Regions from separate parts of the Bradyrhizobium nivariense genome, predicted to be linked through region 3. Evidence: predicted binding sites of a transcription regulator. Region 3 holds the regulator's gene; each other region holds the start of a gene.
What was found. The regulator PhoB, encoded in region 3, activates phosphate uptake and scavenging genes when phosphate is short. The targets are predictions, from matches to a motif close to TGTCATNNANCTGTCAT.
Positions count from the first base shown of each region.

Region 1: the regulator PhoB is predicted to act here: its motif matches at 1,438-1,454, upstream of QCM77_RS05360 (alpha-D-ribose 1-methylphosphonate 5-triphosphate diphosphatase).
Region 2: the regulator PhoB is predicted to act here: its motif matches at 1,603-1,619, upstream of QCM77_RS24665 (RNA degradosome polyphosphate kinase).

Region 1 covers NZ_JARWCR020000004.1:109,697-112,971, reverse strand. The annotation lists gene QCM77_RS05365 (extracellular solute-binding protein) at 1-1,164, opposite strand, end outside; gene QCM77_RS05360 (alpha-D-ribose 1-methylphosphonate 5-triphosphate diphosphatase) at 1,519-2,688, shown strand; gene phnG (phosphonate C-P lyase system protein PhnG) at 2,704-3,177, shown strand; gene phnH (phosphonate C-P lyase system protein PhnH) at 3,167-3,275, shown strand, end outside.
Region 2 covers NZ_JARWCR020000032.1:50,760-54,034, forward strand. The annotation lists gene purM (phosphoribosylformylglycinamidine cyclo-ligase) at 1-76, opposite strand, end outside; gene QCM77_RS24655 (CDP-alcohol phosphatidyltransferase family protein) at 232-774, shown strand; gene QCM77_RS24660 (P-loop NTPase family protein) at 887-1,564, shown strand; gene QCM77_RS24665 (RNA degradosome polyphosphate kinase) at 1,693-3,275, shown strand, end outside.
Region 3 covers NZ_JARWCR020000084.1:17,667-20,941, reverse strand. The annotation lists gene QCM77_RS39845 (GcrA family cell cycle regulator) at 119-631, shown strand; gene phoB (phosphate regulon transcriptional regulator PhoB) at 792-1,499, opposite strand; gene phoU (phosphate signaling complex protein PhoU) at 1,522-2,238, opposite strand; gene pstB (phosphate ABC transporter ATP-binding protein PstB) at 2,250-3,071, opposite strand; gene pstA (phosphate ABC transporter permease PstA) at 3,068-3,275, opposite strand, start outside.

The sequences.
Region 1 (3,275 bases), on a different contig from region 3:
GGTGATGCGGGGCCCGTTGTCACCGGGATAGACGTTCACGCTCTTTATCCGGGCGAGCCCGGCAAGGCCAGCGAGGGCGTTCGGCTTCGATTTGTAATAGTCGCCAAGGTATTTCGGGTCCTTGACCGCAATCGTGTTGACCGGCGTCAATCCGGTCTTCGATACCATCAGCGTTTGCGCCTCCGCGCCGAGAGCGAATTTCAGGTATTCCCACGCCGCTCGCTGTTTCGCTGGATCGCGAGTCATGATCGCCAGTCCGCTGCCACCCGAGGGCACCCTGCCGTCGGCAGCCGAGTGCGGGAACGGACCGGTGCGGATGTCGCGCGTAGATCCAACGTTGGCGGTCAATTGTTCCAGGCGCGAACTGGAGGCGACATAAATGCCGATTTTGCCCGAGGCAAAGGCTTGGCGCGCCTGTTCGGTGGTCATGTCGACCATGCCAGTCTCACCGAAGCGGCGCATCAACTGCAAGGCGGCCTGGCCGGCAGCGCCGTCGAAGGCAATCTTTCCGTCGGGTGTGAACACGTCGCCACCATGGCTATATACAAGCGCGTGGAACGACCAATTGTAACTGTCGGGATAATACTCAAAGAAAATCGGAACAAGTGCAGGGATCGATGTGTGGATGTTGTCGGCGAGCGACAGGATATCGTCCCAAGAAAGATCCAAGTTTGAGAGATTCGGACGCACCTTACGAATGACGTCCATGTTGTAGTAAACGATGCTCGTCGATACGGACTCCGGAAGGGCGATCGTCTTGCCTTTCCATTGCGTCGCGGCGAGCGCCTCTGGCCTAACACCGACCGCGGCAAATAGCGGGTCAGCGGCAAGAAAGCTGTCGAGTGGTACGAGCAGCCCTCGCTCGGCGAGGACCGGCATATCCGGGTAGCAAAGCGAGGCAACGACGTCTGGCAGATCGCCGGTGACCGCCGCCCTCAGGAGTTGCTGCAATAGGGCTGGACAGTCAGCGGCGTTGGCGTCCGTGACGATTCGTATCTCGGGGTTCTGTTGCATGAACCGCTCGACAATCGGCTGGCGGAAGAGGCCGTCGCGGGCCGGAAAGGCGTAGCCCACCCGCAGTGTGACAGGATGGGCATGGGCTGCGCTCACCGCGATGAGCGCGCCAGTGATGGCCGATATTACCGAAGACATCGTTTTCATCATGACAACCTGCCTTGAAGCGGAGACGGATCATGCCGGCGCCGAATAGACGTGCCCGGAAGGGCATGTACTCGACATGCTCCGACTAAGCGCGCCAGATGAAGCTGAATTGACAGAATTGGAATCACATCGCCACTTGTACCTTCGGAAAGAACCATCCAGGCCCTTACTCCTCATTCACGTTGGCGACGAAACTGAAGCGGCCTGGTCGAACGTTTATTGGGACAGCGCCTCTCGATTGAGGACATTGTACAATTCCATCAAAGTAACACGATTTGTCATCGCGCTGTCTCTCACTGCCCTTTGACTGCTGATAGAACTCAAGCGGGTTTAAAAGCAAGAAAGAGGCGTCCTCTGATGGGTCAATCGATCGGTACGCTAAGTCAAGTTCCACAAACTATTCATCAATCCCGCGAGGTTGTCCTGACCAACGCCAAGATCGTGACCCGGTCGACCTGTTTCAAAGGAACGGTCCAGATCGTTGGCGGCGCGATAGCTGATATTTCGACAGGCAATACCACTGCGTGGGGCGCCTTCGACTTTGAAGGCGATCATCTGCTGCCCGGTTTGATTGACGTCCATACCGACCACCTCGAAAAGCAGATTCTCCCGCGCGCCGGCATGACTTGGGACCCCTTGGGTGCGGCGATTGCTCATGACGTTCAGGTCTGCGCGGCTGGGACGACCACTGTGTTCGATTCCGTGATCGTTGGAGCGGTGGGCAACCCGGAGCGACGTCGCCTGCTGCCTCTGATGCTCAAGGGGCTTGGGGAGGCGCGCCGTCACGGCCTGCTTAGGGCTGACCACGCGCTTCACCTGCGCTGCGACGCCCGCGAGCACGACCTCATTGAACTTTTCCTTGAATATGCCGACCAGCCTCAGCTTCGATTCGTGACCATCATGGATGACGGGCCGCGGCGGGACCCGAAGCGCTTCCGCCATCTAGAACGTCGCAAAAATAGGCCGGCGGCGGAGATCGAGGCAGCGATTGCCGCTGTCGCGACCACAGAGGACTGCACGGAAGAAAATCGGCGCCGCCTCGTCGCACACTGTCGCGCGCGCGGTGTACCTTTCGCTAGCCACGATGACACCACTCTTGCCCATATCACGGAAGCGGTCGGATACGGTCTCGTCATTTCCGAATTTCCAATCACTCTGGAGGCGGCGAAAGCCGCCCGCACCGCGGGCATGACGATCATCGTTGGGGGACCGAACCTCGTCGCCGGGCGGTCACATATTGGGAACGTCTCGGTGCGGGAGCTCGCGCAGGACGGCCTCATTGACATCATCTGCTCAGACTACATCCCCGCCAGCATTCTGCGCGGCATTTGGTACTTAGCGAGTCAATCCGGGGGGCTAACGCTTCCTGAGGCCGTTGCACTCGGAAGCCAGCGGCCAGCGGAAACCTTCGGCCTTCTCGATCGCGGCGAAATCGCTGTTGGCAAGCGCGCCGACCTCATCCGCGTAGCCGACCGAGCCGGTCCTGTCGTCCGAGGGGTCTGGACGGCCGGACGTCAAGCGCTGTGAGTTGATCCGAGACACATGAATATCTCAGTGACGCACCATCAATATAGCCGTCAAAACTGGATGACGTTGCTTGCCAAAGCACCGATTGCAGAACTGGACCGGCACTGGGCGGCGATCGCTCGGCCGAAATTCCAGTGGATACGGCGTCCCGAATGTGGTGCGGCGATGCTGCGGGGGGCCGTCGGACGCACCGGCACTGTGTTCAATATCGGCGAGGCGACTGTGACGCGCTGTACGCTCCAGATCGAGACTGGCGAGATTGGCATTGGCTACGTGCTCGGCCGCAACAAGCGCCACGCGGCACTCGCCGCCGTGTTCGATGGATTGATGCAGCGCGACCAAGCTACCGGGACGGGCGAGATCGGCTCGATCATTGCGGGGATTGATCGCTGCGTGCGCCAAGCAGAGCGGGCGATCCGACGCGAGGCCCAACGGAGCAAGGTCGATTTCTTCATGCTGGGCCAGGGAGACATGGCGAATGACGGCTGATCTGATCCCGCCTGCATTCCGCGATCCCGTTCACGATGCGCAGTCAGCTTTCCGCCGACTCCTGACAGCGCTGTCGCGGCCCGGCACACCGGTTTCCT
Region 2 (3,275 bases), on a different contig from region 3:
GGTCGACCAAGCGGTTGCCCGCGTCGATATCGACGCCTGAATCGGCGTAAGTGAGGCCGTTTTTGCGGTCGGTCATGCCCGATTTCCAGTGGGTTTGCGGCTGGTTACGTCGAATTCCGGGGACGCGCAATGGCTCGCATGGCGCCCCTCCGTATACTATGTAGAGATATCAACCGGTTCAGCCTCCAAAGGGCCGAATTCGAGGTCAGGCCGGGTGCCGGGAAACGCCGCGTGAGTATTCCGAATATCATTACCCTGGGCCGCATCATGCTGGTCCCGATCATCGTCTGGGCCATCGTGTCGAGCCAAATGGAGGTGGCGTTCGCCGTCTTCCTGATCGCCGGTATCAGCGATGCCGTGGACGGCTTTCTCGCCAAGCGCTTCAACATGACGAGCGAGCTCGGCGCCCTGCTCGATCCGCTCGCCGACAAGGCGCTGCTGGTCTCGATCTACATGGCCCTGGGCATCTGGGGTGCGATTCCGCGCTGGATCGTCATCCTGGTGGTCTCGCGCGACATCATGATCGTCGCCGCCGTTATGGTATCGTGGCTGTTCGACCGCCCTGTCGAGATGAAGCCCTCCAAGGTATCCAAACTCAACACTGTGGCCCAGGTGGCGTTCGCGGCGCTGGTGCTGGCGGCGCTCGCCTTCGGCTTCAAGCCCGCCCCTTATGATATAATCCTGATGGGCCTCGTCACGGTGTTCACGCTCTCCTCCGTGTCGCTCTATCTCGTCGAGTGGTTGCGGCACATGAGCACGATCGAGGCCAAGTAGCACGATCGAGGCCAAATGAGTTGGGATGCGGCCCCGCAAAAGGCCAACTCCCGCTCGATTAAGTCGCCTCTCATCAAACGAAGCCGGCACGCCGGCACGGAGCAAAGCAAGCGTGCCAGGCCGCGTTCATCCCCGACAATTGGCGTTTTCGCTTCCGCATGCGGAAAGCCTGAGCCGGGACAATTTTCTCGAAGGCCCCGCCAACACCGCCGGTCTCGCCCTCATCGACGCCTGGCCGGAATGGCCGAACCGGATCATGTGGCTGGCCGGCCCGGAAGGGAGCGGCAAGAGTCATCTCGCCGCGATCTGGGCCGAGGCTTCAGGCGCCCGCTCGACCACGGCCAATGGGCTGACCGCCGAAGCCGTCCCGGGTACGCTCGTCACCGGCGCGCTGGTGGTTGAGGATCTCAAGGCCAGGGAGTTCGACGAGCGCGCCCTGTTCCATCTGATGAACCTCGCCCGCGAGGATGGCGCCTACGTGCTCTTCACCGGACGCGAGGTGCCGGCATCGCTCGAGATCGAGCTTCCCGACCTGCGCTCGCGGCTGCGCGCCGTGCCTGTCATCTCGCTGCTGCCGCCTGACGACCAGCTGTTCCGCGGCCTGATCGTCAAATTCTGCGCCGACCGCCAGCTCGCCGTGGACGAGAGCGTGGTCAGCTACCTCGCCACCCGCCTGGAGCGGTCCTCGGCCGCCGCCCGGCAGGCCGTGGAACTGCTGGACAGCGAGGCCCTGCGCCTCGGCCGCCCCGTCACGCGGGCCCTGGCCGCCGAGCTGCTCCGGGATGTCTGACCAAGGCGGCTTGACGCGGCCGGGCTGCGGAACATCAATGTCATCGAAACGTCATCGCTCTAACACATGCTCCCGGCGGTTTTGCGCATAAGTCGCAAATGTGGGCGAACTGGATGGACCGACTTCTGATGGACTCTGCGCAAGCTGTTGAAGTTAAAGAAAAAGCCCAAGAAGCCGAGAGCCTTCCGGCGATTGCATCGAGCCCCGAGCGGTTCATCAATCGCGAGCTCTCATGGCTGCATTTCAACCGGCGCGTCCTGGAGGAATCGGTCAATCCCAGCCACCCCATGCTGGAGCGGGTGCGATTCCTGTCGATTTCAGCGAATAACCTCGACGAGTTCTTCATGGTCCGCGTCGCCGGTATCAAGGCCCAGGTGCGCGAGGGCATTGCCGAGCGTAGCCCCGACGGCCTGACGCCGTCCGAGCAGCTCGCGCTCATCAACCGGACCGTCTCGCAGCTTGCCTCCGACCAGCAGGCGATCTGGCGCGACCTGCGCGGCACGCTGGCCGACGAGGGCATCGTGCTGGTCGAGGGCAAGGAGGTCACCAAGGCGGAACGAACCTGGGTCGAGGATTATTTCCTCAGCAACGTGTTCCCGCTGCTGACGCCGCTCGCGATCGACCCGGCCCACCCCTTCCCGTTCATTCCGAGCCTCGGCTTCACCATCGCGCTCCAGCTCACGCGCGCCGTCGACGGCAAGCAGATGAACGCGCTGATCCGCATGCCCGGCAAGATCGACCGCTTCATTCGGCTGCCGTCTGACGGCAAGGTCGTCCGGCTGATCTCGCTGGAGCAGGCCACCGCGCTGTTCATCAACCGCCTGTTCCCCGGCTACAATCTTCATGGCCAGGGCGCTTTCCGCATCATCCGCGACTCCGAGCTCGAGATCGAGGAAGAGGCCGAGGATCTCGTCCGCCTGTTCGAGACAGCGCTGAAGCGCCGCCGTCGCGGGTCGGTGATCCGGCTCGAGATCGACGCCAAGATGCCGGAGCAGCTGCGCAGCTTCGTGCAGCATGCGCTGTCGGCCGCCGACGACGAGGTGTTGCTGGTCGATGGCGTGCTGGCCATGAACGAGCTCTCGCAGCTCACTCGCCTCGACCGGCCCGATCTCGAATTCACCCCTTACGTGCCGCGCCATCCCGAGCGCGTGCGCGAGCACGGCGGCGACATCTTCGCCGCGATCCGGCAGAAGGACCTCGTCGTCCATCACCCCTACGAATCCTTCGACGTGGTGGTGCAGTTTCTCCAGCAGGCGACGCGCGACCCCGACGTCGTCGCCATCAAGCAGACGCTCTACCGTACCTCCAGCAACTCGCCGATCGTGCGGGCGCTCGTGGAAGCCGCCGAAGCCGGCAAATCCGTCACCGCGCTGATCGAGCTGAAGGCGCGCTTCGACGAAGAGGCCAACATCCGCTGGGCGCGCGACCTCGAGCGCGCCGGCGTGCAGGTCGTCTACGGCTTCCTCGAACTGAAGACGCACGCGAAACTGTCGATGGTGGTGCGGCGCGAGGGCGGCAGCCTCACGACCTACGTCCACACCGGCACCGGCAATTACCACCCGGTGACCGCGCGCATCTACACCGACCTCTCCTACTTCACCTCGGATCCGACCATCGGCCGCGACGCTGCGCGCGTGTTCAACTTCATTACCGGCTATGCGGCGCCGAGCGATCTGGAAAAGATGGCGGTATCGCCGCTGACCTTGCGCAA
Region 3 (3,275 bases):
GGGCGTTCTAGTCGCGCCCGGCGAGCCTTAAGGGATTCTGGCGGCACGGGTTTTTAAAGGCTTAGGCATTCGCTGCGAGGCCCCAGGATGGCTGGCCCGCAGCGAGGGAAAGGGTGCAATGACGGTTTTGACCTGGTCCGATGATCGCGTCGAGCAGCTAAAAAAGCTCTGGGAGGCCGGACTTTCGGCCAGCCAGATCGCGGCTGAGCTCGGCAATGTGACCCGCAATGCCGTGATCGGCAAAGTGCACAGGCTCGGCCTGTCGGGCCGCGCCAAGAGCCCTTCATCGGCAGCGCCGCGGCCGCGCAAGGCGCGTCCCGCGCAGCACATGATGCGGGTGACCCGCCCGATCTCGCGCGGCAACACCGCGCTGGCACAGGCCTTCGAAGTCGAGGTGGAGGCCGAACCGGTCACCTACGACAACGTGGTGCCGATGAGCCAGCGGCTGTCGCTGCTGGAATTGAACGAGGCGACCTGCCACTGGCCGGTCGGCGATCCCTCGAGCCCGGATTTCTTCTTCTGCGGCGGCAAGGCGCTCTCCGGCCTGCCCTACTGCGCCCAGCACTCGCGGGTCGCGTATCAGCCGGCATCGGATCGGCGGCGTGCACCGGTGAAGCCGGGGCCGCGGTAAGTAGTTTCGATTTCAGGATCGAGCCGTGACGCGATGACGGCTCAAAAATACTCAATGTCGTCCCGGCCTAGTGCGCAAGTGCGCACTAGGCCGGGACGACATCGGAGATTGTGGCGGCAGCCGGCTAGATCACGTCTGCCAACATCACACCGCAAATCCCCTACGCCTGCTCCGCCTTCGCAAAGCGATCGTCCAGCGCGTAGCCGGCACCGCGGACGGTGCGGATCGGGTCCTGCTCGCGGCCGAGATTGAGCAGCTTGCGCAGGCGGCCGATGTGAACATCGACGGTGCGCTCATCGATATAGATGTCGCGGCCCCAGACGCTGTCGAGCAATTGCTCGCGCGAGAACACCCGCCCCGGATGCTCCAGGAAGAACTCAAGCAGGCGATATTCGGTCGGGCCGAGATCGATCGGCCGGCCCGAGCGTGCCACGCGGCGCTTGTCGCGGTCGAGCTCGATGTCGCCAAAGGCGAGCACGGTGGCGAGCCGCTCGGGGCTTGCGCGCCGCAGCAGGCCTTTTACGCGCGCCAGCAATTCCGGGACCGAGAACGGCTTGACGATGTAATCGTCGGCGCCGGTCGCAAGACCCCGCACCCGCTCGCTCTCCTCGCCGCGCGCGGTGAGCATGATGATCGGGAGCTGCTTGGTCTCGGGACGGGTGCGCAGCCGCCGGCACAATTCGATGCCGGATAGCCCCGGCAGCATCCAGTCGAGCACGATCAGATCGGGGATGTGCTCCTTGAGGCGGGTGTCGGCGTCGTCGCCGCGCATCACCGTCTCGACGTCATAGCCGTCGCCTTCGAGGTTGTAGCGGAGAAGCTCGGTCAGGGCTTCCTCGTCCTCAACCACCATAATGCGTGCGCCCATCGGGTCGTCGCTCCTTAAGTCTTCAAGTATTCGGTACCGTGGTGGCGAAGGTCGTCATGTCGCCCTTCGGCCGCTTGTCGGTCATCGCCTGGCCCTCGATCATGTAGAACACGGTCTCGGCGACGTTGGTGGCGTGGTCGCCGATCCGCTCGATGTTCTTGGCGCAGAACATCAGGTGGATGCAGAACGAGATGTTGCGCGGATCCTCCATCATGTAGGTGAGGAGCTCGCGGAACAGCGAGGTGCAGATGGCGTCGACTTCCTCGTCGCCCTTCCACACCGCCATCGCCGCCGGCAAATCATGCGCGGCATAGGCGTCCAGCACCGACTTGACCTGCTGCTGCACGAGGTCGGTCATGTGCTCGAGGCCGCGGAACAGCTTGAGCGGATGGAAGTCCGTCTCCAGCGCCGCGACGCGCTTGCCCATGTTCTTGGCGAGGTCGCCGATGCGCTCGAGATCGGTCGCGACGCGCATGGCGCCGACGATCTCGCGCAGATCGATCGCCATCGGCTGACGGCGGGCGATGGTGAGCACGGCGCGCTCCTCGATGCGCTTCTGCAGCGCGTCGAGCTCGGCATCGATGGTGACGACGCGCTGGCCGAGCGGGATGTCGCGACGGATCAGCGCGTCGACGGAATCGACGATCATGCGTTCGGCGATGCCGCCCATCTCGGCGACCAGGCGGGTGAGTTCCTGGAGGTCGGTATCGAAGGCCTTTGCGGTATGTTCAGAACCCATGTTCCGTCTCCTCAGCCGAACCGTCCGGTGATGTAATCCTGCGTGCGCCGGTCGGTCGGCGACGTGAAGATCTTGCTGGTGTCGTCGAACTCGATCAGCTCGCCGAGATACATGAAGGCGGTCTTGTCCGAGACGCGCGCCGCCTGCTGCATGTTGTGGGTGACGATCGCGATCGTGTAGTCCTCGGACAGCTCCTGGATCAGTTCCTCGACCTTGGCGGTCGAGATCGGGTCGAGCGCCGAGCAGGGCTCGTCGAACAGGATGACCTCGGGCCGTACCGCGACGGTGCGGGCGATGCAGAGGCGCTGCTGCTGGCCGCCGGAGAGCGACAGGCCGGAGGCGTTGAGCTTGTCCTTGACCTCGTTCCACAGCGCGCCGCCGCGCAGCGCCTTCTCGACCCGGCCGTCCATCTCGGACTTCGAGATCTTCTCGTAGAGGCGGATACCGAAGGCGATGTTCTCGTAGATCGTCATCGGGAACGGCGTCGGCTTCTGGAACACCATGCCGACGCGGGCGCGCAGCAGGTTGAGGTCCAGCTTGCCGTCGAGGATGTTGGTCTGGTCGAGCATGAGCTGACCGGTGGCGCGCTGGCCGGGATAGAGGTCGTACATCCGGTTGAAGATGCGCAGCAGGGTCGACTTGCCGCAGCCCGACGGGCCGATGAACGCCGTGACGCGGTTGGCGCCGAGCGTCAGGTTGATGTTCTTCAGCGCATGGTGCTCGCCGTAATAGAAGTTCAGGTTGCGGACGGTCACCTTGGGGGGCGCCTCGGGCAGCATCGGCGCGTGGGGCAGTCCACCCGCCGCGCTCATCGATACGGAAAGATCACTCATTTTGCGGTCCTCTCGGCGCCCAGAATGCGCGCGCCAATATTAAGGGCAAGAACGGTCAGGGTGATGAGCAGCGCCCCGCTCCAGGCCAGCTGCTTCCAGTAGGCATAGGGGCTCTGCACGAAGTTGTTGATGGTGACCGGCAGGTTCGCCATCGTCTTGTTCAGGCCGAGGCTGAAGAACTGGTTCGACAGCGCGGTGAACAGC